DNA from 4 places in the Sphaerisporangium flaviroseum genome. Region 1 is predicted to be linked to each of the others. Evidence: riboswitches for the same ligand, from Rfam matches in the RefSeq annotation. Region 1 holds a riboswitch; each other region holds the start of a gene.
What was found. A riboswitch is a leader RNA that binds a small molecule or an ion and turns the genes downstream of it on or off. The one in region 1 is predicted to bind cyclic di-AMP.
Positions count from the first base shown of each region.

Region 2: linked by a shared signal. The riboswitch ahead of ABD810_RS00790 (C40 family peptidase) and the one ahead of ABD810_RS25615 (coiled-coil domain-containing protein) in region 1 are both predicted to bind cyclic di-AMP.
Region 3: linked by a shared signal. The riboswitch ahead of ABD810_RS12675 (CHAP domain-containing protein) and the one ahead of ABD810_RS25615 (coiled-coil domain-containing protein) in region 1 are both predicted to bind cyclic di-AMP.
Region 4: linked by a shared signal. The riboswitch ahead of ABD810_RS36165 (hypothetical protein) and the one ahead of ABD810_RS25615 (coiled-coil domain-containing protein) in region 1 are both predicted to bind cyclic di-AMP.

Region 1 is NZ_BAAAZR010000020.1:9,941-17,519, forward strand. It holds gene ABD810_RS25580 (helix-turn-helix domain-containing protein) at 1-490, opposite strand, end outside; gene ABD810_RS25585 (ATP-binding protein) at 886-1,266, shown strand; tRNA gene ABD810_RS25590 (tRNA-Pro) at 1,384-1,457, opposite strand; tRNA gene ABD810_RS25595 (tRNA-Gly) at 1,547-1,617, shown strand; gene ABD810_RS25600 (dihydrolipoyl dehydrogenase family protein) at 2,163-3,524, shown strand; gene ABD810_RS41105 (50S ribosomal protein bL37) at 3,540-3,617, opposite strand; gene ABD810_RS25605 (DeoR/GlpR family DNA-binding transcription regulator) at 3,826-4,626, shown strand; gene galT (galactose-1-phosphate uridylyltransferase) at 4,623-5,702, shown strand; cyclic di-AMP (ydaO/yuaA leader) riboswitch at 5,768-5,903, shown strand; gene ABD810_RS25615 (coiled-coil domain-containing protein) at 5,938-6,876, shown strand; gene ABD810_RS25620 (alpha/beta hydrolase) at 6,907-7,470, opposite strand.
Region 2 is NZ_BAAAZR010000001.1:160,462-168,040, reverse strand. It holds gene ABD810_RS00795 (helix-turn-helix domain-containing protein) at 1-84, shown strand, start outside; gene ABD810_RS00790 (C40 family peptidase) at 187-1,266, opposite strand; cyclic di-AMP (ydaO/yuaA leader) riboswitch at 1,272-1,470, opposite strand; gene ABD810_RS00785 (amino-acid N-acetyltransferase) at 1,838-2,383, shown strand; gene ABD810_RS00780 (RDD family protein) at 2,614-3,834, shown strand; gene ABD810_RS00775 (RDD family protein) at 4,141-4,788, shown strand; gene ABD810_RS00770 (hypothetical protein) at 5,079-5,228, shown strand; gene ABD810_RS00765 (histone-like nucleoid-structuring protein Lsr2) at 5,349-5,681, shown strand; gene ABD810_RS00760 (ATP-dependent Clp protease ATP-binding subunit) at 5,994-7,579, shown strand, end outside.
Region 3 is NZ_BAAAZR010000004.1:211,243-218,821, reverse strand. It holds gene ABD810_RS12690 (carbohydrate ABC transporter permease) at 1-285, opposite strand, end outside; gene ABD810_RS12685 (carbohydrate ABC transporter permease) at 282-1,262, opposite strand; gene ABD810_RS12680 (ABC transporter substrate-binding protein) at 1,499-2,845, opposite strand; gene ABD810_RS12675 (CHAP domain-containing protein) at 3,374-4,042, opposite strand; cyclic di-AMP (ydaO/yuaA leader) riboswitch at 4,053-4,202, opposite strand; gene ABD810_RS12670 (hypothetical protein) at 4,659-4,940, opposite strand; gene ABD810_RS12665 (hypothetical protein) at 5,166-6,152, shown strand; gene ABD810_RS12660 (DUF6716 putative glycosyltransferase) at 6,149-7,378, shown strand; gene ABD810_RS12655 (polysialyltransferase family glycosyltransferase) at 7,423-7,579, opposite strand, start outside.
Region 4 is NZ_BAAAZR010000043.1:287,470-295,048, reverse strand. It holds gene ABD810_RS36180 (AfsR/SARP family transcriptional regulator) at 1-1,591, shown strand, start outside; gene ABD810_RS36175 (endonuclease/exonuclease/phosphatase family protein) at 1,806-3,197, opposite strand; tRNA gene ABD810_RS36170 (tRNA-Lys) at 3,798-3,874, opposite strand; gene ABD810_RS36165 (hypothetical protein) at 4,069-4,674, opposite strand; cyclic di-AMP (ydaO/yuaA leader) riboswitch at 4,989-5,130, opposite strand; gene ABD810_RS36160 (OsmC family protein) at 5,845-6,228, opposite strand; gene ABD810_RS36155 (hypothetical protein) at 6,273-6,548, opposite strand; gene ABD810_RS36150 (NADP-dependent oxidoreductase) at 6,602-7,579, opposite strand, start outside.

The DNA of each region.
Region 1 (7,579 bases):
GGACACGCTGGCGCTCCACCCGCAGGTCGACCCGGCGGGAGATCTCGGCCGCCCCGACGCCCGCGGCACCCGCGGTGATGACCGCGCGGGCGTACTCCTTGGTCTGCAGCAGGCCGGGGATGAACTGCACCTCGTAGGTGCGGATTCGTGACGCGGCCTCCTCGAGGCCCACGTACGCCTGGAACCATGAGGGCAGGAGGTCGTTGAACCGGTGCCACCAGCCTGGCTCGTTCGCTCTTTCGAGGAGGTTCATCACGGCCGACCGCGCCTCCCCCTCCCCAACGCCGTATAGAGAGAGCAGGTCCGCCACATCGCGTTCCTTGAATCCGACCCGTCCCAGTTCCATCCGGCTGATCTTGGATTCGGAACCGCGGATCAGATGACCGGCCTCCTCGCGCGAAATGCCTTTCTGCTCGCGGAGACGGCGCAACTGCGAGCCCAAGAGGATACGGAGGGCCGTGGGACCGGCTCCAGGCTGGAACGGAGTCATGCGGCCTCCTTATCTACTCGGGCCAGCCAACACAGTGTCACCACTTCCGGCCCTCGTGACAAGGTCTGATCCGCGCGCCCCTTTCACGCGTCGCGGCGGCGCGTCCCGCATGTCACGTCTGTGCGGGTTCATGCGTCTGCACGACGCACCTGCACGTGCATTTGGGTCTTGCACGGAGCGGCAATACTGACCCATGATGGCCTAGTGCATATTGGGCTAAACGTGCACTAACTCACAAATGAGACGACTGGCTGCGGAGACTCACAATGACAGCGGGAGGTATCAGCAGGATGCTGGAGCCCGTATCCGCGGCCCACTGCCTCGAAGTAACCCGTGAAGTCGGATTTGGACGACTATTACGGTCAAGCGGTGGCGAGGACTCCACTACCTGTCCCCTGCGCCCTCAGGCCGATTCGGTGAAAACGGCCCGCGACGTCACCCGCACCACCCTGCGGCAATGGGGACTTCCGGAACTGGGCGACGACGTTTCGCTCGTGGTGTCCGAACTGGTGACCAACGCCGTGCGCTACGCGAGCTACTCCGCACGGCACCTTGAAGAGCATCCCATCACGCTGATGCTCCTTCTCCTGTCGCCCCACGTCCTGCTCGCGGTGTCGGATCCCAGCGACGAGATCCCAAGGCCCAAGGAGCCGGATTTCGTGTCCGAGCACGGGCGTGGCCTGTACATCGTCGAGACCTACAGCAAGTGCTGGGGCTGGGACGCGCTCGACGACGGCGGCAAGGCCGTCTGGGCGCTCTTCCGCGGCGACCGCTGACAGCCGCACCGGCGCGACGAACGTGCCGACGACCGTGCAGCGGGCGCCGATATCGACTGCGGGAGAGACCGGAAAGGCCGCCGGCTCCGCTCGGCGGCGGAGCCGGATATCGGTGTGTCGGGGTGACCGGATTTGAACCGATGATCTCCTGCACCCAAAGCAGGCGCGCTACCAAGCTGCGCTACACCCCGTACGTCAGGCCACTCGCGTACTCAGAATCTCCGGTACTCTTACGTCCTGACGACCGGATGCAGTCTAGACCAGACGGCGACCGGCTCGCGCGGACGTAGCTCAATGGTAGAGCCCCAGTCTTCCAAACTGGCTACGCGGGTTCGATTCCCGTCGTCCGCTCTCACGACAAAGGCCCAGGTAGAGGACATGATCCTCGACCTGGGCCTTACTTCTTCAACGGCCTGCTTTTTGGTGTGGCGGACCAGCACGCATGGGATCCAGGGCAGTTGACCGGCGATGAGGGAGATCGGAAGAGTGGGGGCGTGAATACGCCGACCGGATCCCCAGAGGCCGAGGAGTTATCGTTCGGAAGCGACTCTCCCCGGTATTCGTGGTTACGCTCGTGGGTCTTCGCTCATCGCCGGCTGCTGTTCGCGAGCCTGGCGGTGCTCGTGCTGCTAGGCGGGTCAGGCGGCGGTGCCTGGTACCTTCGCGACCTGTCCCGCAGGCCGCTTTCTCCTCCCCCCGATGGCCCATGGCCCGAGCAGCGCGGTTTCGCTGTGGGACTCTGCGGCGAGCCGGATCCCGGCTGCCCGCCGGCGAGCCATATGGGTGAGTCGATCAAGGACATGTCGGGGGTTCACTACGTGCGGAGGCTCGGTCCGGCATAGTTCCGTTCTTCGTGGTTCCGTGTTGACCCGTTTTCCCTTGGGCAGAGAAGGGCCATGGCTGTGTACGCGGAAGAGTTCGACGTCATCGTCGTGGGCCTGGGACCGGGTGGGGAGGAGGTCGCCGGGCGCCTCGCGGAGGCGGGGCTGGCCGTCGCGGGGGTGGAGGCCGATCTGGTGGGCGGTGAGTGCCCCTACTGGGGTTGCGTCCCGTCGAAGATGATGATCCGCGCCGCCGATCTGCTCGCCGAGGGCAGGCGGATCCCCGGCATGGCAGGTCAGGCGGCCGTCGTCTCCGACTGGGCTCCCGTGGCACGGCGCATCCGCGAAGAGGCCACCGACCACTGGAACGACAAGGTGGCCGCGGACCGGTTCACCGACAAGGGCGGGACGCTCGTACGCGGCCGCGGCAGGCTCACCGGGCCGAGAGAGGTCACCGTCGACGGCACGCGCGTGCTGCGCGCCCGGCGCGGCGTCGTGATCTCGACCGGGACCCACGCTTCCGTGCCGCCGATCCCCGGCCTCGCGGGCACGCCGTACTGGACCAACCACGCGGCGATCGAGGCCGAGCAGGTGCCGGAGTCGCTCATCGTGCTCGGCGCGGGCGCGGTCGGGGCCGAACTGGCCCAGGTGTTCCGCCGCTTCGGCGCCGAGGTCACCGTCATAGAAGGCGCCGAGCGGATGCTCCCCCAGGAGGAGCCCGAGGCGGGCGAGCTGATCGCGAAGGTCTTCACCCGCGAGGGGATGAGCGTCCATACGGGCGCCAAGGTCACGCGGGTGGACCACCATGGAGCCGCCTTCACGGTGATGACCGAGGAGGGCAGCCACCGGGCCGAGAGGCTCCTGGTCGCCACCGGGCGCCAGACCGATCTGGCCGCCCTCGGCGTGGGCGTCATCGGCCTGGACGAGTCCGCCAAAGCGATCGATGTGGACGAGCACATGCGCGCCGCCGACGGCGTGTGGGCGCTCGGCGACGTGACCGGCAAGGGTGCCTTCACCCACATGGCCATGTACCAGGCGAGGATCGCGCTGGCCGACGTCCTTGGCGAGCAGGGGCCCGCTGCGGCCTACCACGCCGTGCCGCGGGTGACCTTCACCGATCCCGAAGTGGGCTCGGTGGGGATGACCGCGCGTCAGGCGAGCGAGAAGGGCATCGCCGTCCGCGTCGCGACCACCGAGGTCTCCTCGTCCGCCCGCGGCTGGATCCACGGCGCCGACGGACTGATCAAGCTGGTCGCGGACGAGCGCGTCCTGGTCGGGGCGACGTGCGCGGGGCCGTACGCCGGCGAGGTGCTGGGCCTGCTGACGCTCGCCGTGCACTCGCGGGTGCCGATCGAGGAGCTCAAGAGGATGATCTACGCCTACCCGACGTTCCACCGGGCGGTCGAGGACACGCTCGGGCAGCTCGGCCGGCCCTGACGCTCTCAGGCACGGTCAGCGCGACGCCGGCCGCTTGCCGTGGTTGGCCTTCCTCTTCTTGCGTGCCCGGCTCTTGCGCGCGCGTCTGGCCATCTCGCAGTCCCTTCGCGTACGGTTCGTGCACCCACATTGCCCGGGCGGCCGGTCGCGTACAAGGCCCAACCTGAGACCCGGGCGGGCCCTGCGGTGGCCCTGTCGTTACCCCGGTGTCGCCGGTTCGCCCGCTGCCGCCATCATGTTCAAACATTGCTGTGGTAGTAACGTGCAATAATTTGTTTGAATCTGTTGAAGAGGAGAGGCGATGCTGGCCCAGCAACGGCAGCAGGCGATCCTCGAGCGTGTTCGCAGGAACGGCGCCGCACGGGTCTCCGACCTCGTGCGCGAGCTCGGGGTGTCCGATATGACGATCCGCCGCGACCTGGAGGTCCTGGCCGAGCGTGGGCTGATCGAGAAGGTGCACGGTGGCGCCACGGCCACGGGCACCGGTTCGACGGAGGAGCCCGGCTTCGCCGCCAAGTCCGTGCGCCAGCAGCCCGAGAAGGAGGCCATCGCCCGCCGTGCCGCCGAGCTCGTGCGCCCCGGCACCTCCGTCGCGCTGTCGGCCGGCACGACGACCTGGACGCTGGCCCACCAGCTCGTGGACGTCCCCGGCCTGACCGTCATCACCAACTCCGTCCAGGTCGCCGACGTCTTCCACCGGGCCGGGCGTCCCGACCAGACCGTGGTGCTCACCGGAGGCGTACGCACGCCGTCGGACGCGCTGGTCGGCCCCGTCGCCGTGGCCGCCATCCGCGAGCTCAACGTCGACACGCTCATGCTGGGCGTGCACGGCATGAACCTCAGAGCGGGGTTCACCACGCCGAACCTGCTGGAGGCCGAGACCGACCGCGAGCTTGTCGCGGCGGCGCAGCAGCTCGTCGTGCTAGCGGACCACACCAAGTGGGGCACCGTTGGCATCAGCACGATCGCCAAACTCGAGGAGGCCCATGTGGTGATCAGTGACACGGGTCTGCCCGAAGAGGCGACAACGGCGCTGTCCGACCAGGTCGGCACCCTGCTCCTCGTCGACCCCGCCACGACCGCACAGGCGGTGGCCCAGTGAAGCGCACGGTGACCCACCTCGCCGACGGCCGCGAGCTGATCTACTTCGACCGCCGCGACGACGCGGACCGCAGCGCGGTCGACACCCGCGAGCTGCCCCCGCGCCCGCCGGCCTCCGAGCTCCGCTACGACCCGCTGTTGGACGAGTGGGTCGCCGTCGCCGGTCACCGGCAGAGCCGTACGTTCCTGCCGCCCGCCAACGAGTGCCCCCTGTGTCCCTCGGCGCCGGGCCGGGCGACCGAGATCCCCTCCCCCGAGTACGACGTCGCCGTCTTCGAGAACCGCTTCCCCTCGTTCAGCTTCCACACCGGTGACTACGAGCAGGTCGGCGGTCTGAGCGAGGTACGGCCCGGCCTTGGCCGGTGCGAGGTGGTGTGCTTCACCTCCGAGCACGGATCGTCCTTCTCCGCGCTCTCGCCCGAGCAGGTCGACCTGGTCCTTCAGGCTTGGGCCGACCGCACGGCGGAGCTCGCGGCGCTTCCCGGTGTGGAGCAGGTGTTCTGCTTCGAGAACCGCGGCGCCGAGATCGGGATCACGTTGTCCCACCCCCACGGCCAGATCTACGCCTATCCCTACGTGACCCCGCGGACCCGGCAGATGCTGGCCTCGGCCGAGAGGTACCAGGAGCGGACGGGAAGCAACCTGTTCGCCGACGTGCTGGCGGCCGAGCGGAAGGCCGAGACCCGCGTAGTGGCGTCGAACGACCACTGGACGGCGTTCGTGCCCGCGGCGGCCCGGTGGCCGTTCGAGGTCCATGTCTACCTCAACCGCCAGGTTCCCGACCTGAACGCGCTGGACGACGAGGAGCGGGCCGCCTTCGGCCCTCTCTACACCGATGTGCTGCGGCGGCTCGACGGCCTGTTCGGCGTGCCCATGCCGTACGTCGCGGCCTGGCACCAGGCCCCGGTCCGCACCGGCCGCGACCTCTCCTACCTGCATCTCGAGCTCTTCAGCATCCGGCGGGCGCCGCAGAAGCTGAAGTATCTGGCCGGGTCGGAGTCCGCCATGGGCGCCTTCGTGAACGACGTTCTCCCCGAGGAGGCGGCTCGCCTGCTCAGGGCGCAGCAGATCCGGTAGTCAACAGCGCCCCAAGTCGCCATAAACATGCCTTTACCACTACTATCCATCCCACACCGGCTGTAGCAGCCGGTGTGCCTAATCCCGGGTGCCCCGCCTGGGAACCGGGGACCCATTGGTTCTTGGGGTGAATCCACATCGTGGTAGGGCGACTCCGGCCCGAACCCGTCAGCTAACCCGGTCGGCAGATGGAGAGGAGCGGGCTCTGCCCCCGACTTCCCGCCGCCAGGCCTCCGTGGCCGTCGGCGTTCTGACCATGGCCGGCCTCCTGCTCGGCCCCGTGCCCGCGGTGAACGCGGCACCCAAACCCACAGAGAAACAACTCAAGTCGCAGTTGGCCTCGCTCGGCAAGAAGGTCGACAAGCTGATCACCGAGTACAACGCCAAGCGCGTCGCCGTGGCCAAGGCCAAGTCGGCCGAGAAATCGGCACGAGAACGCCTCGGATCCGCCGAGAAGGAGCTCACGGCCGCGCAGGGTCAGGTCGGTGACATCGCCCAGCTCCGTTACCAGGCGGGCGGCCTCGGCATGGTGGGCGAGCTCATGTCCCCCGGATACGGCGACGCCGCCATGCTGCAGCAGCTCCAAGCCGAGCAGACCGCCAAGATCGCCGGGTACACGTCGGCGCGAGACACCCGCAAGAAGGCCGCCGACGACGCGACCAAGCTGACCGAACAGCTGCGGCAGGACGTCGTCGAGGTGACCGGCCAGCGCAAGGACGCCGAGAAGCTCATCGGCCAGATCAAGAACAAGCTGGACCAGCTCATCCCGACCGCGCCGGGCAAGCGGGCCAACGGGGCATGGGCCCCCGAACTGCCTTCGGGGAGCGAGAACATCACCCCCAGGACCCGCCTGATGCGGGCACAGGTCAAAAGCCACTTCGCGCTGAACTTCCCGGTCGGTTGCTACCGCCCCGAGAACAGCGGCGAACATCCGGTGGGCCGTGCGTGCGACTTCATGCTGAGCTCCGGCGGCGCGCTGCCCTCGGCCGGCCAGGCCGCGCTGGGCGACCAGATCTCCGCCTGGGCCATCAAGAACGGCCGCAAGCTGGGCGTGAAGTACGTGATCTACAAGCAGCGGATCTACAACCTGGGCTTCCCCGGCTGGCGTCCCATGAGCAACCGCGGCGGGACCACGGCGAACCACTTCGACCACGTCCACATCTCGATGTACTAGAGCCAGCGGATCAAGAACCGTACGAGCGGCTCAGGACACATCCAGGCACCGGGCGAGCTGGCGCACGGAGCAGATCGCCGAGGCGATCACCGACGTCACCGCGTCCGGGTGCGATATCAAGGTCAGGTGGGACCCGCCCTCGAACCGGGTGATCTTCGAGCGTGCCCGGCGGGCCATCGACAGCTCCGACGACGGGGCGATGATCCGGTCGGTGGTGCTGATGCAGTACCAGGACGGGATCGTCTTCCACGCCGCGGCCTCGCTCGTGCCGTCGTGGCCGCGTGGGCGCCGGCCGTCGACGACGCCTCCACCGGCGTGGCGACCACCGCGAACGCCGCCATGAACATGATCACCTTGACGCCATGTGAACGTTTCATTCTCGCCCCCTCGATCCGACAAGAGATCTCCCCGTGGGGCCGGGATGGACGGGCGCGCGTCTGGCGAGGGATGCGTCGTTTTCGGGCCCGCCGAATACTCGCTTGAATTCCGGGACCCCGCCCGCCGAACGGCGGATCCGGTCCTCGATCGGCGGGCGGAGTCGTGGAAGGCCTCAAGCCTGCTTCGCCACGGCGGGAAAGGGCGGTGAATGCACACCGATCCGTTTCCGGTCGCTCATCGAAGACCCAGACTATTTGGCCGTGTTCACAGCGCCAAGCCGGCGCAGGTTTTCTCGACCACGGGCGGGATTTCTCCACTGCGGGGG
Region 2 (7,579 bases), on a different contig from region 1:
CGCCTTCGCGGCATCTGCGACCGCATAGGAGTCGCCACCGCCATCGAGGCGGTGGCCTGGGCGGCGCGCCGGAGGCTCATCTAGCCCACCGCACCGGCCCTCACGGGCAGGCGCGATACACCGGGCAGGCCGGGTTCATCGCCTGCGCGGTGTACGACGCGTCCCGGAAAGGGCTGGTCGTGTCCGTCAGTCGGCGATGCGCACGCCACCGACGAACGGCCGGTTGCCGAGCGGGACCACCCGTACGACGTCGCCCGTGCGAGGGGCGTGCACCATCATGCCGCCGCCGATGTAGATGCCCACGTGGTGCAGGTCGCTGTAGAAGAAGACCAGGTCGCCGGGGCGCAGATCCTGCCGGGACACGTGGGTGCCGGCGGTCCACTGGTCACCGGTGTAGTGCGGGAGGCTGATGCCGACCTTTTGGTAAGCCCACAGGACCAGCCCGGAGCAGTCGTAGCTCCCCGGTCCCGCCGCGCCCCAGACGTACGGCTTGAGCTGTTGTGTCAGCGCCCACTTGGTGGCCTCTGCGGCCTTGCCCTTGCCCGGGATCGGGATGTCGATACGGGTGGCCCTGCCGAATGTCTGGCCCGCCTGTGAAAGAGCCCGCTTGAAAAGGTTGGTCTCGGTCTGGGCGACCAACTTGCGGATCTTGTCCTGCTGCGACGACAGGTCGCTGACGAGCTTCTTGACCTCCACCTCGCGGGCCTTGGCGCTCGCCTTGGCACGCTCGGCGATGTCCATGGCCTTGGTGATCTGGGCGACCTCCTCGCCCTGCTGCATCTGGAGGGCGTAGGTCGTGGCCGCGCGGTCGAGGTACCCCTCGGGGTCGCCCGACATGGCCAGTGCGAGGGAGGAACCGACGCCGCCCGTCATGTAGGCGTCCTGGGCGTACAGCCCGGCCTTGCGGCGCTTCTCCTCGAGGTCGGTCTCGCTCCTGGCGAGCGTCTTCTTGGCCAGCTCGGCCGACCGCCGCGCCTGCTTGAGACGTTCCTTCTGGCCGTTGTACTGCTCGGTGAGCGACTCGATCTGCTCGTACAGCCGCTCGACCTTGGCCTTCAGCTCGTTGAGGCTGGGCTTGGGTTCGGCGGTCGCCGCCACCAGGGGGGACCCGAACGTCACGGCCGTGAGGGTGAGGGCGATGAGCGCGATCCGGCGTGGAGCGCGCCAGGACGCCGCCGTGACTCTGCCGAGCCAGTAACGCGGGCTTCGTTCTCGGGAACGGGCATGCCTGCCCGCACTCTGTCCAGGCGTGCGCCTAGGCTCCAACGACGAGCTCCTCTCCTTGTCCGCCTACCGGGTTAGCTGACGGGTTCGGGCCGGAGCAGCCCTACCGAGCACATCACCGTGGAGGATCGCGTCGGATTCACCCCAGGGGTGGTGGTTCGTCGAGGGCAGGGCCTCGTCTCGCACCATTGGGTCCCCGATTCCCTGCCACTTTGGGACGTGACCAGGATTAGGCGGTTCGGCCACCGCCTCGCGATGACCGACATTGACGCTGGACACTAGTGCAGTCGAGGTTCCTGCTCAACCAGAACTGCCGATTCTGTAGAGGTTTCACAACCGGCACGTCACGGGGAGATCACGCCGGATGGGGCGGCGAACCCGCATTACCCTGCGTTGACGTGCTTTTGACCCTCCCGTGTGAGGGAAGCCGCAGGTCCACGAGTCGGTGTGATGGGAAATGTCGCCAACGCTGGGATTTTGACGCATCGCGGTCTGTCGACTACCCACCGCGACGACGGCAAAGGCCGGAAGGTATTTCGGACGGACCGTTACCGGGCACGAACCTTCACCGCCGGGGCGAGGCGATCGCCTTCGGCGGATACGCTGGCGGGTCATGGAGCAGGTCGTGGACCCCGTACCCGCCGGCAGCACGCTCGCCGTCAGGCGAGCCCGCACCCCCGACGTCCGGGCCATCGGCCGTCTGGTCGACACCTATTCCGGAGCGGGACCACGCCTCCTGCGCAAATCGATCGTCACCCTCTACGAAGACGTCCAGGAGTTCTGGGTGGCCGAGAGGGATGGGACGATCGTCGGCTGCGGGGCGCTGCACGTCCTGTGGGAGGACCTCGCGGAGATCCGGACCGTCGCCGTCGACGCGAGTTGCCGTGGCCTCGGCATCGGCCACATGATCGTCGCCGCCCTCATCGACACCGCCCGCGAGCTGGGATTGCGCCGGGTCTTCTGCCTGACCTTCGAGGTGGACTTCTTCGCCAAGCACGGTTTCGCGCCCATCCTGGGGACTCCTGTCTCACCTGAGGTGTACGCCGAGTTGCTGGACTCCTACGATGAGGGCGTCGCCGAGTTCCTCGATCTGGAGCACGTCAAGCCGAACACCCTCCGCAACACGCGCATGCTTCTCCATTTGACCCCGCGATCTTGACCTGCGGGATGACGCGATGGAAAGGTGACTGTTGATGCCACTGTCGCTACGTTGGGCAACACCACAGCATGTGTGTCTGACATATGCCGCATGCGAAGCCGAAGTGAGGTGACACGGTGAGCACCGGACAGCCGCCGTACCCACGGGACGAATCGGACGATGATCAATCGTCATCCGGGTCTCCGCAATATGGGCAGCAGAACACCGATCGGCCAGGCGCCGATCCGGAGGTGACGGTCGTTCACCGTCCCCAGCAGACATCGGAGAACAGCTACCCCCAGTCCTACGGGCAGCAAGGCGCGTACGGCCAGCAGGGCGCGACCGGGTCGTACGGGCAGAGCTATCCCCAGCAGTCCCAGACACCGGGCCAGCAGTACGGCCAGCAGGGATACGGCCAGCCCGAGTCCCAGACCGGCCCACACCAGTCGTACGGGCAGCAGGGCTACGGCCAGCAGCAGCCGTACGGCCAGCAGCAGGGCTACGGCCAGCAGCAGCCGTACGGCCAGCAGCAGGGCTACGGTCTGCAGGGCCAGCAGCAGTACGGCCAGCAGCCCGGCCAGGACCAGCAGGCGTACGGGCAGCAGGGCTATGGCCAGCAGCCCGGCTACGACCAGCAGCAGGCGTACGGCCAGCAGCAGTACGGCCAGCAGGGTCAGCAGCAGTACGGCCAGCAGCCCGGCTACGAGCAGCAGGCGTACGGCCAGCAGGGCCAGTACGGTCAGCAGCAGCAGTACGGCCAGCAGCAGGGCTACGGTGACCAGGGCTACGGCCAGCAGTACGGCCAGCCGGGAGTCCAGGGCCAGCAGCAGTACGGCCAGCCGGGCATGCAGGGCCAGCAGCAGTACGGCCAGCAGCCCGGGTACGCCCAGCCGGCCTACGGTCAGCCGGGGTACGCCCAGGGCGGCTACCAGCAGCCGTACGGCGCCACGGGCGTGCAGCCTCCCGGAGCGCCGGCGCCGCTGGCCGAGTGGTGGCAGCGCCTCGTCGCCCGCCTCATCGACGGCCTGATCCTCGCGGTCCCGACGATCATCCTGAGCATCGCGCTGGCCGCCTTCTACGTCACCAGCTTCGACCCGAACACCGGGGCGATCACGGAGCCGAGCTGGATCTTCGCCTCCGGCCTGGTCAGCGGCCTGGTTCTCGGCCTCATCTATGTGGTCTACGAGTTCCTGATGCTCAAGCAGCGCGGGCAGACGGTAGGCAAGATCGTCATGGGGATCAAGGTCGTCCCCGTGGGCGGCACCCTGAACGCCGCCGGCCTGAGCACCGACGTGGCGGGCAAGCGCGCGGGAGTGCTCTACGGGCCGCAGCTTCTGCGGTGGATCCCCTTCGTCGGCTGGCTCAGCAGCATCTTCACCCTCGTGAACGTCCTGTGGCTGTTCTGGGACAAGCCGCTCCAGCAGTGCCTGCACGACAAGGTCGCGAACACGGTGGTCGTTAAGATCAAGTAACGCTTTGCAAGGGCCGGAGGATTCGTCCTCCGGCCCTTTTCGCATTCTGTGTCCGGTCTGTGAGCATCCGGGCGCTCAGTTCCGGAGATCCTCCGTCGGATCCATGAGACGCTCAGGCCAACTCGTTCGTGATACTTCGGACGGAACCCCTCGTGAACCGCGGGGCGGCTCCGCCGGAGGACCGTACGGCCAGGCTCGCGAGACCCACCTCGACGAGGTTGGTGAACCGGTAACGGACATCCCCGTACATGCGATAGGACCTTGCATCAAACGCAGCTTCCTTCGCCTGTCGCGAAAGGCAATCAAATGACGGCAGAACCACCCCCCGGCAACCCCTACCAGCCTCCGCCGCCTCCCGGTCAGCCTTACGGAGGCCCGCAGGGTGGCGGGTACGACAACCCCTACGGCGCCGGTCCCGCCCCGTATGGAGGCCCGCAGGGCGCCCCGCTTCCCCCTGGGGCCCCCGCGCCGCTCGCCGAATGGTGGGAGCGCCTCGTGGCGCGGATCATCGACAACATCATCTTCTCCGTTGTCTACGTGATCCTCAGTTCCATCCTCACTTCGATCTTCGCGCCCTCCCTCGCGGACATCCTGGCGAACCCGACCTTGACGCCGGGAAGCGTGCTGCCGGCCCTGATCGCGGGGATCATCGCGTTCGGCGCGTATGCCGCGTACGACTATGTGCTGCATTCGAAGGACGGGCAGACCCTCGGCAAGAAGGTCATGAAGATCCGCCTTGCCGGTGTCGGCGGCGGCGCCCTCGATTCGGCGAACGTGATGAAGCGTTCGGCTATCTTCCCGGGCGTGATGGTTCTCTACGGCATTCCGATCCTGGGATGGCTGTCCTCCATCTTCGTGCTCGTGCTGGGCGTGCTAATCCTCACGGACAAGCCGCTACAGCAGGGGCTGCACGACAAGCTCGCGGGCACCGTAGTCGTCAAGGTGCCACGCTGAGATCAGGTTTATGGGCGGGGCGGTCGCACTGCGACCGCCCCGCCCGTGTTTTCGGGGCCATCACCTTTCCTGGGCCATCCGGTAAGACGGCTGGAGAGACGGGGAATGCTCTGGAACGGTCCTTCGGCCGGGTATGGGCGCCGCCCCGCAACACGCGCTGACCTCCTGTGGGGATAGAGTCGGATCCTGACTCCCGGATCAGCCAACCCTGGTACAGACTCAGCGAGGCTCGTGTGACAATTAACGTGGGGGTCGGCTAATGCCACCCCCCCCGCGTGGAGCGAGGATCAATGAACGATGTATTGTCCGCCTTGATACCTCCGGCGGTAGTCGCCGCGGTGGTCATCATCGGGGTCGTGAAGCTGATGCGTTCCGAAGCGGCGGGCCGGCGGCAGGAGGCGGAAGCCTCTGAGAAGTCGCCTGAGGCTTCTTCCGACTGACCCGGCAGGCCCGCTGCCCGAGTTCCCCGAGTATCCACAGGTTCCTTGAATTGTCAGCCAGGGGTACCGGGTATATGTTTAGCTGGCGAATCGAACAATGCTCTGCGAAAGGATTGCCAGATGGCCACGCAGATCCAGAAGATACTCATCGACGACCTCGATGGTGGCGAGGCCAATGAGACTGTCACCTTCGCGATTGATGGCTCCGCTTACGAGATTGACCTGAGCGGCGACAACGCCAAGAAGCTGCGCGAGGCGCTGTCCTCTTTCGTCTCCAGCGCCCGTAGGGCCGAGGGCACCTCCGCCCGTGGCCGTAAGCGTGGCGGTGGCCAGCGTCCGTCCCGTGAAAAGAGCTCTGAGATCCGGGCGTGGGCCAAGGCTCACGGGATCTCCGTGAGTGAGCGCGGTCGTATTGCCTCCTCCGTGGTCGAGCAGTACGAAGCGGCACACTGACGAGCTGTTTGTGATCATTCGGCTATGGCGGCGCAGGGTCATCAATCGCCGTCATAGCCGCATGATCGTGTTATCCGAGCGTGATCGTCCGGCGCGCGGCCGAGGGGTTCACGTAAATCGGGGAAGTTAAACGTCGTTCGCTTGCGGCGTAGCGGGAACATGTGACCCCCCAACAGTAGTTGGATGGAGCGTGAACGCCCTGCTCTCGGGGAACGTCTCCTGTATTGAGCGGTCACCGGTCGGGGCTAGCATGCGGATGCGGCGGGCCCGGATATCCCGAGCTGCCTGACCGCTCTGTGAGGGAGCGACGAGATGTTCGAAAGGTTCACTGACCGCGCACGGCGGGTTGTCGTCCTGGCCCAAGAAGAGGCCCGGATGCTCAACCACAACTACATCGGCACTGAGCACATTCTTCTTGGCTTGATCCATGAGGGTGAAGGCGTTGCCGCCAAGGCTCTTGAGAGCCTCGGCATCAGTCTTGAGGGTGTGCGCCAGCAGGTCGAGGAGATCATCGGCCAGGGGCAGTCGGCGCCGTCGGGGCACATTCCTTTCACCCCGCGCGCCAAGAAGGTCCTTGAGCTGTCGCTCCGCGAGGCCTTGCAACTGGGTCACAACTACATCGGAACCGAGCACATCCTTCTCGGCCTCATCCGTGAGGGCGAGGGCGTGGCCGCCCAGGTCCTGGTGAAGCTCGGCGCCGACCTGAACCGCGTGCGGCAGCAGGTCATCCAGTTGCTCCATGGCTACCAGGGCAAGGAGCCCGCGGCCGCGGGAGGCCCGCAGGAGTCGGCCCCGTCGACCTCGCTTGTGCTCGACCAGTTTGGCCGCAACCTGACCCAGGCCGCCCGTGAGGGCAAGCTCGACCCGGTGATCGGGCGCGACAAGGAGATCGAGCGGGTCATGCAGGTCCTGTCCCGCAGGACCAAGAACAACCCCGTTCTGGTCGGCGAGCCCGGCGTCGGCAAGACCGCCGTGGTGGAGGGCCTGTCCCAGAAGATCGTCAAGGGCGAGGTGCCCGAGACGCTCAAGGACAAGCAGCTCTACACCCTCGACCTCGGCGCGCTGGTCGCCGGTTCCCGTTACCGCGGTGACTTCGAGGAGCGCCTGAAGAAGGTCCTCAAGGAGATCCGCACCCGCGGCGACATCATCCTGTTCATCGACGAGCTTCACACGCTGGTCGGTGCGGGTGCGGCCGAGGGCGCGATCGACGCCGCCAGCATCCTCAAGCCCATGCTGGCGCGAGGCGAGCTGCAGACCATCGGCGCCACCACGCTCGACGAATACCGCAAGCACCTGGAGAAGGACGCCGCGCTCGAGCGCCGGTTCCAGCCGATCCAGGTGGCCGAGCCTTCGCTCAGCCACACGATCGAGATCCTCAAGGGCCTGCGCGACCGTTACGAGGCCCACCACCGCGTGACGATCACGGACGCCGCCCTCGTGGCCGCCGCCCAGCTGGCCGACCGCTACATCAGCGACCGGTTCCTGCCGGACAAGGCGATCGACCTCATCGACGAGGCCGGCTCGCGCATGCGCATCCGCCGCATGACCGCCCCGCCGGACCTCCGCGAGTTCGACGAGAAGATCGCGCAGGTGCGTCGCGACAAGGAGTCCGCGATCGACGCGCAGGACTTCGAGAAGGCCGCGGCCCTCCGTGACCAGGAGAAGCAGCTCCAGCTCAAGCGCGACCGGCGCGAGAAGGAGTGGAAGGCCGGCGACATGGACGTCGTCGCCGAGGTCACCGAGGAGCTCATCGCCGAGGTGCTCGCGACGGCCACCGGCATCCCGGTCTTCAAGCTGACCGAGGAGGAGTCGCAGCGGCTGCTCCGCATGGAGGACGAGCTGCACAAGCGGATCATCGGCCAGGACGACGCCATCAAGGGTCTGTCCCGGGCGATCCG
Region 3 (7,579 bases), on a different contig from region 1:
CACGATCAGCGAGTTCAGCAAGCCGGTGACGAAGTGCGCGTCCTCGGTGTTGAGCACCCTCTGGATGTTCTCCCCGAGGTTCCCGCCGGGAAGCAGCGGCGGCGGCACGTCCACGGCGTCGGAGTTCGTCCGCGACGCGATGATGATCATCCAGTAGATCGGGAAGATCGACAGGAGGACGGTGAAGCCGAGGGCGATCTTGGTCAGCGGCGTGGCGTGGAACGGATCCCGCCTGCCCCGGCCCTTGGCCCTCGGCGCGGGCCTGACCTGCGTGATCGCGGTCACTTACTGCCCCCAATCCGGCGGACGAACGAATAGTTGATCGCGACGCCGAGGAGGATCAGCACGAAGAGCAGCCAGGCGGCCGCGGCCGCGTAGCCGTAGTCGAAGTTCCTGAATCCCTGCTCGACGATGTACATCGCGATCGTCTGGAACTGGCCCGTGGTGCCGCCGTCCATGCGGTTGCTGCCGAACATGACCGGTTCGGCGAACAGCGTGAGGCCGCCGATGGTGGAGACGAAGACCGTGAAGATGATCGTGGGCCGGATCATCGGCAGCGTGATGCTCCAGAACTGCCGGCGGGGAGACGCCCCGTCGATCGAGGCCGCCTCGTAGAGGTCGCGGGGGATCGTCTGCATCCCGGCGAGGTAGATGATCGCGTTGTAGCCGGTCCAGCGCCAGTCCACCATGGTGGCGATCGCGGTCCATGACGACCACTTGGCGCTCTGCCAGTCGATGTGGTTCTCGATGCCGACGAAGCCCAGCAACCAGTTGAACAGGCCGAAGTCGCGGCCGTAGAGCTGGGTGAACACGATCGCGACGGCGACGACCGAGGTGACCAGCGGGAGCAGGACGCCGAGGCGGAAGAAGAGCCGCCCGCGCAGCCGCTTGTTGAGCGCGTTGGCGAGCAGGAGGGCCAGGATGAGCTGAGGGACCGTGGCGAGCACGAAGATGCCGACGGTGTTGACGACGGCGTTCCAGAAGTCCCTGTCGGCCAGCAGCTTCGAGTAGTTCTCCAGGCCCGTGAAGGTGGCGTCGCCGCCGGCCAGCCCGTAGTCCTGGAGCGAGACCCACAGCGTGAACACCAGGGGGAACAGGCCGAAGATCGCGAACAGGATGAAGTACGGCGAGATCAGGAAGTACGGGGTCGCCTTGAGGTCGATCTTCGACCAGAAGCGGCGCGAGGCCCGCGAATGATGGCGCCCCGGCCGGGGCGGGGGCGGCGCCGGATCCGCCCGCTGCGTATGGAGGTTGACGCTCATCGGAATTCCGGGGCGGGATCCTGGCCTTCGGCCACGGAGGGGAGCCCCATTCTCCTTCTTTCGTCGGTAACGCTCGGTGGGAGTTCCGCTACCAAGCGATGACCAAGCTCGGCATCGGTCGTACTGCGGGCCACGGCCCGGGCGAGGACGGCGGCGGGGCCGCCGCTCGCTCCGGACCGCAGGTCACCGGCTCGCCGGGTGATTGCCGCGGCGAGCCGGTGACGATCGGTGGACGATCAGCCCGCCGCCTTCTGGCCCGCCTCCACGAACTTCTGCCAGGCCTGGTCGTAGGGCACCGAACCCTGGTCCATACCGGTGATGACCTGCTCCACCTCGCGCTTCTCCTGAGCGTGCTTCTCACCGAGGAAGGTCGGCTGAAGCGACTTGATGGACGGCCCGAAGATCTTGCCGATGGGCGCGTTGTTGAAGTACTCGTTGGTCGCGCTCTGCAGTTCGGGGTTGTCCTGCGCCGGGATGGTGCTGGGCAGGTTGCCGCCCTCCTTGAACGCCATGAGCTGGGCCTCGGGGCTGGTCAGGTAGCTGGCCAGCTCGGCGGCCTCCTTCGGGTGCTTGGACTGCTTGGGCACCGCGAGCCAGGAGCCGCCCCAGTTGCCGCCGCCGCCGGGCACCGTCGCGACGTCCCACTTGCCCTTGAACTTGTCACCCGCGGTCCCCGAGACCACGCCCAGCATCCAGCCGGGGCAGCCCAGGGTCGCGAACTGCGACTTGACGAACCCGGTGTTCCACGGGTCGGTGAAGTTCTGCAGCTTGGCGGTCAGCCCCGCCTGGCTGATCTTCTGGGTGAAGTCGAACGCGGTCTTCACGGCCGGGTTCTTGTCCACGATCAGCTGCTGGTTCTTGTCGAAGTAGGTGACGTTGCCGTTCTTGGCGGCCTCCTGGGACAGCACCACGTTGTAGATGGTGTTGACGCTGTCGACGAACTTGGCGTCCTTGACCTTGGCCTGGAAGTCCTGGCCGGCCTTGATGAAGTCGTCCCAGCTGCCGCCCCACAGCTTGGAGACCTCGTCGCGGTCGGTGGGCAGCCCGGCCTTCTTGAACAGGTCGGTGCGGTAGCAGATGCTCATGCCGCCGACGTCGGTGCCGAGGGCGAACAGCTTGCCCTCCGAGTTGAGTCCGTTCTCCCACTTCCACGCGGGGAAGTCCGCCTGACGGCTCTGCAGGCCGTACTGACCGAGGTCGGTGAAGAACTGGGGCCGCGCCTTGGCCAGGCCCATGCCGCCCTCGTCGATGCCGATGACGTCACCCGCGCCGGTGCCCGACTGGAGCCACTGCAACATCTGGGGCCAATAGACGTTCTCAAAGCTGTCGGTCAGGTTGTTGTACTTGACCTGCACGTTCGGGTGTTCGGTGTTCCACTTCTCCACAGCGGCCTTGTAACCGAAGTTGGTGCCGCCGCCGAAGGTCTGCAGCGTGAGGGTGATCTTCTCGGCCGGCGCGGCCGACGACGAGTTCCCGGCGGTGCCGCCGGTGTCACCCGACCCGCATGCGGCGGTGATGCCCAGCGTGGCCGTCATCACCGATGCGACCGCGAGCATTCTGCCGCGGCGCATGTTGTTCTTCATTCCGGACCCCTCTCAGGTGGTTGCCCGATAGATGGGAGGTGCATCGAGGGCCGGCCCCGACAGTCGGGCCCCGCGATGTGCTGGATCCCTCAGCCGTGATCTCGTGGGTGTCATCCCGCGAGCGAAGTTTTGGGAGCGCTCCCACGAAGAGTCTCCGATAGGCAATGCTGGCGTCAATATGCCGAAACCTAACTGTTACTCCTGGGGCTGTTAGAAGCTCGAAACCAGACTAAGAGCTCGAAACTCACCATTGGCGCTATTGGGAGCGCTCCCATCGCTACCGGCACAGTCGGGCGCAAATCATCCATGCGTCACGCGGAACCAGGGTCGGCGGCCTGTGGACCCGGCCCCGGAGCGGTGTCTCGCCGGGGCCTGGAACGTCCGATGCCGTACGACCGGCGGCGGGACGCCGGTCGTACGGCACTGGGGACGGGCGCCGCCGCGGAGTGGAGTCGGCGGGCGCCCTCGATGGTCGACGAGCGGCGCCCCGCGCGGGAGATGGGTCAGGGCGCCGTGGGGAGAGGGAGATCAGGCGGCGTAGGCGGGGTAGCCGTAGCCCGCGACCTGAGAGGTCGGACGCGTACGGATCTCCACGACGCCGTTGCCGGTGTTGCCCTCGACGGTCTTGATCGTGCCGTCGCCGTTGTCGTCGATGACGTAGCCGACGTGCTGGATGGAGTCGAAGCTCTTGTCGCCGTTCCAGGCGAAGAAGACGACCGCGCCCGGCTTGGGCGTGGTGCCCCAGCGGTCCTTGGACGCGAACCACTTGGCGTGCTCGACGGTGTAGGCGTCGTTGCCGACCGTGTCCTCGAGCCCGAGCTGGTTGCCGACCCAGGAGACGAACATGTCGCACCAGGAGGCGTTGGCGAACCCGGCGACCGAGCCGCCGTCGCGTGCGACCGTCTCCTTGGCCCGCGGGGAGCTCATGTACCAGGAGTGGAACTTCGTGCCGCCGCCCGAGCTGTTCTCGGAGATGCCGACCTGGGCTTTGGCGAGCTTCAGGAGCTGCTGGGCGGAGACCTTGCCCGCGTGCTCCCTGACGTGGGACTCGGCGCTCGCGGTCTTGATCTTCTCGTCGGGGGCGGCGGCGTGTGCCGCGAGGGTGGTGCCCGCCACGACCTGGGCGACGACCAGGCCACCGAACGCTAGGGCCTTCAGCTGGTTCTTCGGGGCATCCAGAAGCCGATGTAGGAACATAGACAAGGGGAAACTCCTTCCAGACCGCCTACCGGGTTAGCTGACGGGTTCGGGCGTGGAAGTTCGCCCTACGGGGGCGTCCGTGGGAGGCGGCCCCGATTCACCCCAGAAGAGGTGGGTCCCCGGCTTCGCAATGAAGCGGACTCGGCGGTAGCACGCATCGGTGGGAGAGGGGTCTCCGCAAGGGGCCGACTCGCGCCAGGCAATCTCCATAGCCCGAGCGCATTGCCCAAACGGGTAGGTCCCGTGCCAGGAGTCCTCTCAGAGTAATACATCGGACAAAGGTACGCAAACAGGACAAAACTCCGGGCTGCACCGGGGGTTGGAAGGGCAAATCCCGGCTTGACGCTTACGGGGACGGTCTCCGGGAGCAGGCGCGACATGTGGGGTTCACCTGCGGATGCCCGGGTAAGGGGGAGCGCTGCGGGCCGACCGGCGAGAGCCGTAGGGGCGCCTGCGGTGGTCTGAGTGAGCCGATGGGGCGGAAGTGATAGTTGTGGCGGTCGGTGCCGGCGATGTCAAGTGAGCTAATGGTGCCTGAGAAGCGGCCGGTTCAGCGATACGGCGAACCCCGCCAGATTCGCTCACATGCAGCAAATTCCGTTAACCGTATATATCAATTCGTGTGCGCTTCGTTACCGAGCAAGAAAGCGCAGGACGGGCACATCCGGATACGCCAGGAAGCCAGGAAGGGTGACCCGGCGTGCTGCCCACCTGAATACAAAGAAATCCGGGAATCGTCCGCCCAGCCGTCGACGGAGAAACCCAGGAAAGGCGAACGCGTGCGCAGTTCGAGGGTTCTCGTACCGCTGACCACCATCGCCTCCTCGGAGGTGTCACGGGCCCGGTCATCCTGCCCCACCGAAGGTCCCATCTCGCCGGCGGCCACGGTGTCCACGCTCTCCACCGGGAAGTCGCCGAAGAAGGCCGGCGCCAGGCCTGTCCCCCTGTGAACGGACGCGCGCCGGTCCTGACCTTGGGCGGAAGAGAGCGACGGGACCTGGCTGAGCCACCGTTGTCCGCTGTTCACCAGGTGTTACCCCCCGCGTAGGCTCACGCGGCTACATTGCTTTTCGTCGTGAAAGTGGCAATGCCCGGCGTGGAAAGGATCGGTCGAAGCCGCGTGCGGGAGCAGGGATCGGCCGTCGCCTGGGTGGAGTCGCCTCTTCAGCTGCTGTGCGCGGTCGAGGCGCGGTACGCCGGCGTGTCCGGGTCCGCCCTGCGCATCGTGACCCGGGGCAGGCTTCCAGGCCTCGGCGTGACCCGCGCCGAGCTGGCCGCGCTCGACCTGCCGGGCGGGGTGGAGATCCAGACCGCGGAGGACACGATGCCCCGCCCCGGGCGAGGGGACACCTGGGTAATCGGCGACGCCTTCTCCGGCAGGACGCAACTCACCTCGCTGACCGCCGCCCCCGCCCAGATGGTCGTGGTGGACGACGGCCTGGCCACGATCCGCCTGCTGGAGATGCTCACCTCCCGGCTCGGCACCCCGCTGCTGCGCGCCCGCACCAGGGCGAAGGCGTCGCGACGGGTGCTCGGGGCCGCCGCGGCGATCCGCCTGCGGGCCGCCGCACGAGCCGGACGGCTCACGGTGTTCACCGCCCTTCCCGTGCCGGCCGAGCTGGCCGAGGCCGTACGGGCGCGCGGGATCCGGCTGGTGACCCACGACTTCGCCTGGCTGCGCTCCCAGCCCGCGATCGCCCATCCGCGTCCGCGCGAGGACACCGTCGTGCTCGGCACCTCGCTCGTACGCAACGGGCTGATCCACCGCGACCGCTACCTGTCGTGGCTCTTCGCGCTCCAGGGGCCGCTGGCCTACTACCCGCACCGGCGGGAGGACCCCGGCGACCTCGCGGCCGTCCGTGACCACCCCGGCGTCACCGTGTACGACGGCGGGGTGCCCGTCGAGATGACCCTGCGGGACCTGCGGCCGGGCCAGCGGGTGCTGAGCCTGCCCTCCACGGCCGTCACCTCGCTGCGCGTCCTGCTGTCGGCGCGCGGCGTCCCCGTCGAGACGGTGGACGTCCCCGATGACTGGTGGACGCCCTCGGCCACGATCTCGCTTCGATCACACCTCCAGATGTTCGCGCACGAAGGGGCTTCTCCTTGAGCCGGGTTCTCGCCGTGGCCGATTCGGATTCGTACCTGAAGTGGGCGGCGGGCCTGCTCGACCAGCTACCGGCCGCGTGGACCTCCACGCTCTCCGTGGTGCGCACGCCGATCGTGCCCTCGCCCGCCCAGATCGCCGCCGCGGTCAGCGGGACGCGGTCCGGCGCCGGCGAGCCGCCTTCCGTGGTGCCGGCCAGGGGGCTGCGGCGGCTCGCCGAGCAGATCAGGCCGGACGTCGTGCTGGTGGCGTGCACCGGGCCCGTGGTGGACGTGCTGGTCAGCGAGGTGTTCGGCGGGCTCAGCCCGCGCCCGGTCTTCGTGTCCGGCCTTCCCGGCATCTCCATCCCCGCGACCGAGAAGGCCTGGATGTACCGCGGCGGCTGCGACCTGTTCGTGGTGCACAGCGGCAAGGAGGTTGAGGAGTTCGGCCGCATCGGCAAGGAACTGGGCGCGACGGGGTCGGTGGCCCTCGCCCGACTGCCCTACCTCGGCCAGGGACCGGCACACCGGCACGACGGATCCCCGGCCGCCCCCGGTGACCGGGTGATCTTCGCGACCCAGGCCAAGGTTCCCAAGCGGCGGGAGGACAGGGAGAGCATCCTGCTGGCCCTGGCCGGGCTCGCCGAGGCCCGGCCCGACCTGGACGTCGTCGTCAAACTTCGTGCGCTGGAGACCGAGCGCCAGACCCACAACGAGCGTTACCACTACGAGCGGCTCTGGCGCTCGCTGGCCGATTCGGGCGCGGTACGCCCCGGCGCCGTGCGGTTCGCCGCCGGCGCGATGCACGAGCACCTCGCCCTGGCCGCCGCGTTCGTGACGGTGAGCTCCACGGCGGCCCTGGAGGCCATCATGGGGGAGGTCCCACTGCTCGTGCTCTCCGATTTCGGGGTGAACGCGGAGATGATCAACCTGGTGTTCGAGGACAGCGGCTGTCTCGGCACCCTGGAGGACCTCGCGCGTGGTGACTTCCGCCGGCCCGCTCACACGTGGTGCGACGCCAACTACTTCCACGATCCGGCCGTCAGCGACTGGGTGGGAGGGCTCGCCGTGCTGGTCGAGCAGGCTCGCTCGGGCGGGCTGGCCCCGGTGCGGTCGCTGCTCGACGGCCCGGCACACGCGGCGGCGCGCCGTCGCGCCCGTCTTCGGGTCGAGGTCCCGCCGGAGGTGCTCCGGGCCGGCTACCGCGCGGGCCGCCGCGTGCGCCGCTACCTGAAGGCGCTCGGCTAGGAAGGGAACGGGCCGGCGCGGATCGGCCGGCCCGGACGGGGACGTCAGCGGGTGAGAGCGCGGCGCAGGCGGGTGAGCGCCCTGCCCTTGGGGGGCTCGGGGGCCGGCACCAGGCCGACGGAGGCCAGGCGGCGGTTCTTGAAGTAGCGGGCCTGCGCGCCGTGGGTCTCGATGTGACGGGCGGCCACCTCGCGAAGCTCC
Region 4 (7,579 bases), on a different contig from region 1:
CGGCTGCCTGGCCATGGTCACCAGCCGCAGCCGTCTCGACGGGCTGCTGGCCACCCACGCTGCGAGACCAGTGATGCTCGACGTGTTCACCGCCGGCGAGGCGGTCGATTTCCTGACCGAACGGCTGGGCGCAGAGCGGACACATCCAGACATGGATGCGGTGGAAGCCGTCGCCGACGCCTGCGCCCGGTTACCGCTGGCGCTGGCGATCGTGGCGGGACGCGCGGCGGTCCACCCCGACTTTCCTCTCGCCGAGGTGTGCCGGGAGTTGTGGGACGGCCGGGATCGGCTGGACGCGCTGGCGGTGGAAGACCCGGCCAGTGATCCCCGCGCCGTGTTCTCCTGGTCGTACGGGGCCCTGGGTGCGCCGGCGGCACGGCTGTTCCGGTTGCTGGGGACCGTTCCCGGTCCGGACATCTCCGCCATGGCCGCGGCCAACCTCGCCGGACTCCCGTTGCGGACCACCCGGGTGCTGCTGGCGGAACTGACCCGGGCGAGCCTGCTCATCGAGCACGTTCCGGCCCGGTACACCTTCCACGATCTGCTGCGGGCGTACGCGGGGGAACTGGGCCGCACCGTCGACACCGAATCCGACCGCCGGGATGCCCGACACCGGCTGCTCGACCACTACGTGCACACCGCCTGCACGGCTGCGCTGATGCTGGACCCCCAGCGGGAGCCGACCGTGCTGGAGCCGCCGCGTGAGGGGGTGGATGTCCATCAGTTGCCGGATCGCGCGCAGGCCTTCGAGTGGTTCGCGGCGGAATACCAGGTCTTGCTGTCGGCGGTGCACAGGGCCGGGGACGGCTTCGAAGCACATGCTTGGCAACTGTCTTGGGCGCTGGCGACGTTCTGCACGAAGCGGGGGTTGTGGGAGGATCAGGCCGCGACGCAGCGGACCGCCCTGGCGGGAGCCCTCCGGACAGGTGACATCGTCCGCCAGGCCGTGTCACATCGGCTGTGTGCCCGCGCGTACACCATGATGGGTCGCCAGGACGAGGCATGCGATCACTACCAGCAGGCACTGGCCATGTATGACAGCCTGGGAGACACGGGCGGTGCGGCCGTCGTCCGGCTTGGCCTGGCGCGGGTGTACGAGTGCCGGCAGAAGCACGACGCGGCGCTGGAACAGGCGTTGCTCGGCCTCGAACTATTCCGGCAGGCGGATGACGCGTACGGCCAGGCCTTGGCCCTCAACGCGATCGGCTGGAACTGTGGACTCCTCGGCCGCCACGAGGATGCACTGTTCTACTGTGGTCAGGCGCTGGTGCTGGTGCGAGGGCTGGGTGACCTTTACGGGGAGGCGGGAGTTCGAGACAGCCTCGGCTTCGCCTACCACAACCTGGGCCGGCACCCCGAGGCGATGGAGTGCTATCAACGCGCCCTGCGCCTCTATCGTGAGTCCGGTGACCGGTATGGCGAGGCGGATGTCCTGGTTCACCTCGGAGATAGCCACCAGGCCAGCGGCTCACCGCACCACGCGTCGGACGCCTGGCTGGCGGCCGTGGCGATCCTCGACGACCTGCGCCACCCCGACGCCGACCAGGTACGCGGTCGCCTCACCGGCGCGAACAACCTGCCTGTTCGCTGACGACAGGCTCCATGCCGCTCCCCTACGTCCGACCGGACCGGGGACGGCGGCAGGCGACGGCGCCCTCACCCGGTCGCACGTCCACTGCCAGGGTATGTCCGCCATCCACCGGCAACCTTCCACCTGGACGCGCTAGATCATGTCCTGATCTGCGCGCCGGCATGGCAGCCGGCCGTGGTGGTGCCCGGGGTGACCGCCGGGCACCATCACGGATTCAGGAATCGGGGATCGTGATAGTGGCGTAGATCGGCTTGTGGTCAGAGCTGGTGTTGGAAGTGCCCACCTGGCACTGGTAGCCGGCCGACCGCGGCCCGAAGATGTAATCAATCTTCGAACCGCCTGCGGTGGGGGTGCCCCTGCGGGCACCGCTGTGGGCTGACTGATCACATTCCTGGTACGCCGCGTACACCGGTGCCAGTGCACCGGGTACGGGCCCGGACGGACTGTCGGGCGGGGTCAGGTTCAGATCCCCACCCAAGACGGACCTGTATCCGGGCTTGGCCGCCGATGCGAGCAGCTCGGACACCTGCTGGACTCGGTAGCTGCCATCGGGGTCGTCGGTGGAAAGTCCGGAGCTGAAGTGCGCGGCGCAGAGGTTTAGTGCCTTGGACTCCACGACGGCGCACAGCGCGGTGCGCTGCTCGTAGCCGGGTGGCGAGGTCAGCGGCGCCGCCGCGTACCAGGTGTTCACGTCCGGGACCGCCAGCGCGATGCCGTAGGAGCCCCGGTCGACGTTGTTGACGTCGGGCACGCAGACCTTCTGTGCCGTCACCGCCGTACCGGAGAGCAGGTATTGGATCGGCGCGTACCGCACATCCCAGCCGCGCCCGGTCCGCCCTTCCAGCTCCAGTTCCAGGGGCTTGGCGTCCTTCTCGCAGAACTCCTGCAACAGCAGGGCATCCGGCGCGAAGGAGTTCGTCGCCGCCCCGGCGACTGTGCCGGCCACCGTGCCGGTGGTCGCCCGGTACAGCGGGCAGGCGCTGTTGTTGCTGCAAATGTTCCAGGACATCACCGAGACGGTTTGCGCGCTGGGCGTGGCGGCTGTCGGGACCGGGCCGGCACCGCCGACCGGCACGAGCTTGTACCTTTCCCACGAGCCGATGGTGGAGTTGCGGGCACGCAACATGCCGGCGCTGCTGCCGGTGTAGTTCTTCTCGGTGGTGACGTACAGCCCGTTGGCCTTGGCCTTGAGCGCATACAGGCCCGACCCGGCGTTGACGAGCGTGAACTGCTCCCACGACTTCACCAGATCGGCCTGCGCCCTCAGCATGCCCTTATCCGCGCCGGTGTCGCCGGCCTCGGCTGTGACGTACAGGCCGTTGGCGTCCGAGCGCAGCGTGACCGAGGCGCCCTTGTCATAGGTGTGCAGCGTGAAGGTCTCCCAGGAGCCCACCGTGGCGGCCCGTGCCCGCAGCATGCCGTTGTGGCCACCGCTGTCGCTGATCTCGGCGGTGACGTAGAGATTGTTGGCCTGGGCCAGCAGGGCGAAGCGCTGGCCGGCGCTCGACGGCGGTGCACCGGCTGCGTGCGCGGGTGCCGGTGCCGGACCCGTCACCACAAACGCGGCGGCACAGCCGACGACGAGGAACCGAATAAAGTGACGCAACGAACCTCCCAGCTACGTAATGGATCAGAACCGCGTCAGTGCAGGCGCCTGCCCCGCACAGCTGTGGCCGTTTTCAGCAGCCTGTAACGGATCGATGATCGAACGATGGTGGCCGTCAATTGATCGGGGGAGCGCAGCCCGCACCCCCGAGATCTCCACCAGGCTGCCCGGTGTTGTCGTCGCCGAGTTGGATGGTCACTCGCGATGGCGGGCTGTAGGCGGTACGGATGGGACACTCGCGGTAGTACACATGCACAGTGGAGACCGTCGCGGAGCTGCGGGTGCGCAGGTCTGGGTGAGGGCACGGCACCGCCCTCCCCCTTCGTTGGTGATGTTGGTGGGTGCCAGATCGACCGGTACATGATGTCCAGACCCGCCATGGATTCCCCACAGATCGGCCACAGCCGCAGCCCCTACGGGCAGATCCGCAACAAGAACAGCGGCAAGTGCCTGGTCGTCCGTGGCGTCGACAACAACGCGGCCGCCGTCCAGTACACCTGCGGAGGATGGGCCGACCAGCAAACGACCCCACACAGGGCCGGAAATGACTGTGGGCATCCTCCGTCAAGTGGAGAATGCCCATGCCATCGGCCATTGCCGTGGTGCGCCGCCAGGGACTCGAACCCCGGACCCGCTGATTAAGAGTCAGCTGCTCTAACCAACTGAGCTAGCGGCGCGTGACTACGGTGACTTTAGCAGTCCCGGCGAGGCTCCGCACATCAGCGGGGGCGATGTGACGGGCGGGTGGCCAGGTCATGCCTTCGTGCGGGGGGCTGTGAGTTCACCCGGACGGCGGTGTCCGGGCGTGCCTCAGCGTTCACCAGTGCGTCCCTCTGCGGAGGTGTTCCGCGCCCCGCGTCCTCGTCCGGTCTCAGTTGCCGGCGGGGACCGCCGGCGTGACGGGCTTGGCGGGGTTGTGGTCGTAGACGCCCCACGCGCCCGTGGAGAACGGGACGGGGTGGTTCTTCTTGCCCACTCCGGTGCCCCACTTGGTGATCACGTAGTTGACCTTGATGTGGCCGGCGGAGAAGCCGGTCACCACGAGCGAGCTGTCGCTGAAGGTGCCGCCGGTCAGCTGGGCGAAGGTCTTGCCGTCGATGTCGAGCATGACGCCGCTCTCCGACGGGACGCCCGGGCCGCGGTCACCGATGAAGAAGGGGGCCTTCTTGCCGTTGTACTCGACGTAGCCCTCGGTGCCGAGAGGCCAGCTGGGGCTCGCGAAGAGACCCTTCTGCATGGGCTTGCCGATGGCCGGAAGGCCTGTGTCACCCATACGCCCGGAAGCGTCGTCCCAGAAGTACGAGGCCTTGGTGCTGCCCTTGAGCAGCACCGGCTTGGCGGCCTGCGCCGTCACGGTCTTCACGACGTGGTCATCGGCATGGGCGGCGACGGTGCCGGCGGTGGTGGCGACAGCGGTGGTACAGAGCAGAGCCGCGCCTACGAGAGTTGCCGTCCATCGTGCATTGGGGGTGTTCATGAAAAAAGACATGGGGAAAGGGATCTTTCATCAGAAGACAAGGGGACCGCGCTCCGAGTCGCCGAGGGGGATCGGTGCGGGGGGTGGAAAGCGCTTTCGGGTGCTTAACGGGACAGCGTCCAGCCGCGCCGAGCGCGCGTTCGTACTTGGGTCGGTTAGCGGTGGCACCAGGCCACCATGTGTCGCAGAGGGCGAGTCAATCGCCCGATGGGACGGCTGCTAACAGCCGACTAGTCCGGCCGCTTCTGACGGCAAGATCCAGGTCTTAGGGTTGCCCGGTCTGTGGACTGTGCGGAGTGGGATGCTCCACTCTGGTCTCCTCTCCATCGCGTCTACCGGGTTAGCTGACGGATTCGGGCTTGGAGCCGCCCTACCGCTTGCGCGGATTCACCCCACAAAACTTGGGTCCCCGGTTCCCGTGGGCGGTGCGCCCGTGGGATTCGACGTACGGGACGGTGGCCTTCCTGCTGAAGACCAGGTCACCATCCGTTTCGTGCTTGAAACCTTACCCACCGAGTCAGGACAAAGCAAACGAAATCATTGCAAAGCATATTAAGATCTACCTTCGGGCCACAAACCCCATCAATACCGACATCAGTGCTCATAGCTCCTCCAGCGTAGGGTCACGCGGAGGGCGATGTGACCGGCGTGACGGAAAGGTGCGCTGGAGTCGGCGGGGCGTGGCAGGGGAAGGGCGGGTGAGGGAAGGGCAGGGGCAGGGCGAGGAAGGCCCGCTGGGCGAGGAAGGGCGCGGCAAGGCGGGGGAAGGGCCGTGGCCGGGGGAAGGGTGTGGTGGGCGGGAAGCCGCGGCGGGGTGGGAAGGGGCGTGGCGGAAGCGGGCCGGGAAGGCGAGGGTGAGCGCCAGGGGGAACCGTCCCCGGGCATGAATCGGGGCCGGGCAGTCCCCCGCCTGCCCGGCCCCGATCTCTCACGGTCCAGCGCCGATGCCTTCCCCCAAACGCATCGGGCGGTCCCGCAGACTGGACGCGGTCCCCCACCGCGTCCTTTTGGTGAAAAGCTCTGCGACGCCCTCTCGGGCGACTGGTCGCATCCCTCTTGACCTGCCTTAACACTACATACGGGGGCCTGAGCTACTCGTCATCGCAGGGTATAGATTCGGTCTAACTCACGGTGATGACCGGGTACGGTCGGACCCGCAGGCGCAAGTGGCTATTCAGGCAGTTCGACCTTGACCTCGGTGCCCTTCTCCAGGGACCGGCTGACCGTGCAGTGCCGCTCGTGCACCCGGTGAGCGACCGCGCGGAAGACCTCGTCCGCCTTGGCGTCGCCCTCGGGCAGTTCGACGTCGTAGGTGATGGTGACCGGCCCGAGCAGGGTGGGTTCGATCTTCTCCGCCTGCACCGTCATCGCCAGCCGCACGAGCCGGTGACCGCGCTGAGCGGTGAGCGGCTCGACCGTCACGATGTTGCAGCCTCCCACCGCGACCAGCAGTAGTTCCACGGGGGTGAACACACCCTCCTCGTCGCCGCCGCCCAGGGCGATCTCCGCTCCGCGGTCGTTGCGCGCCACGAAGCCGTCATCTGTACGCTCCACACTCACCAATGCCATATCTGGAGCCTAAAGCCGGCCGCGCCGGTTCAGGCGTCCGGGTGCTCGGAGAGATAGGCGATGTACACCGGGCGCAGCGCCTCGCCGAGCTCGCCCTCACCAGACGCCATGGCATCACTGAGCAGCGCCGAGACCCGGCTGAGGTCGTTGGCCGCCTCGTCGGAGTGCCCGCTCGCGGCCTCGGCGGCCGGGATCACGGTCAGCAGTTTCCACAGGAAGCCGAAGTCGCCGTGCGCCACGGCGTAGCGCACCGCCCTGTCGTGGAGCTCCTTGGGCGACAGCGACTGCAGCTCGTCCTGGTCCATTTGCGCTCACCCCCTTTAAGGCCCCTTTCCCCCCACTCGGGGGGATATGCACATCAGACAAGCCGCACGATCATCTTGCCGAGATTCTCCCCGCGCAGCATGCCGAGGAAGGCCGCCGGGGCGTTCTCCAGCCCTTCGACGACGGTCTCCTCGAAGGTGATCCGGCGCTCCTGGAGCCACTGGCCGATCTCCTTGATCATGTCGGGCATCCGGTCCGCGTGGTCGTTGACGATGAAGCCACGCAGCGTGAGGCGCTTGGCGATGACCTGGAACAGGTTGCGCGGGCCCGGCGGCGGTTCGGGGTCGTTGTAGGTGGAGATGGCCCCGCACATCGCGGTCCGCCCATAGCGGCGGGAGACCTCGATCGCCGCTTCCAGGTGCTCGCCGCCGACGTTGTCGAAGTAGACGTCGATCCCGTCGGGCACGGCACGCCTGAGCTGCTGGACCACGGGCCCGTTCGCCTTGTAGCAGAAGGCGTCGTCGAAGCCCAGCTTGTCGATCACGTACCTGACCTTGGTCTCGGACCCGGCGCTGCCGACGACCCGGGAGGCGCCCTTCAGACGGGCGATCTGCCCCGCCACGCTGCCGACCGCACCGGCGGCACCCGAGACGAACACCGCGTCGCCCTCCTTGAAGGCCGCGATGTCCAGCAGGCCCACGTAGGCCGTCAGGCCCGGCATGCCGAGCACGCCGAGGTACGCGGACAGCGGCACCCCGGGCAGCGGCGTGATCTTCTGTGCCTCCGACGCGTCCATGACGGCGTGCTCGCGCCAGCCGTAGTTGTGCAGGACGGTGTCGCCGATCTCGAACTCCGGAGCCCGGCTCTCGACCACCTCTCCGACGGCACCGCCCTGGAGCGGCTCGCCGACCTCGAAGGGCGGCACGTACGACTCCCCCTCGTTCATGCGCCCGCGCATGTAGGGGTCGACGGACATGAAAAGGTTGCGCACGAGGATCTGGCCTTCGCGCAGTGGCGGAAGCTCCACCTCGACCAACTCGAAGTTGTCCTCGGTCGGCCACCCGACGGGCCG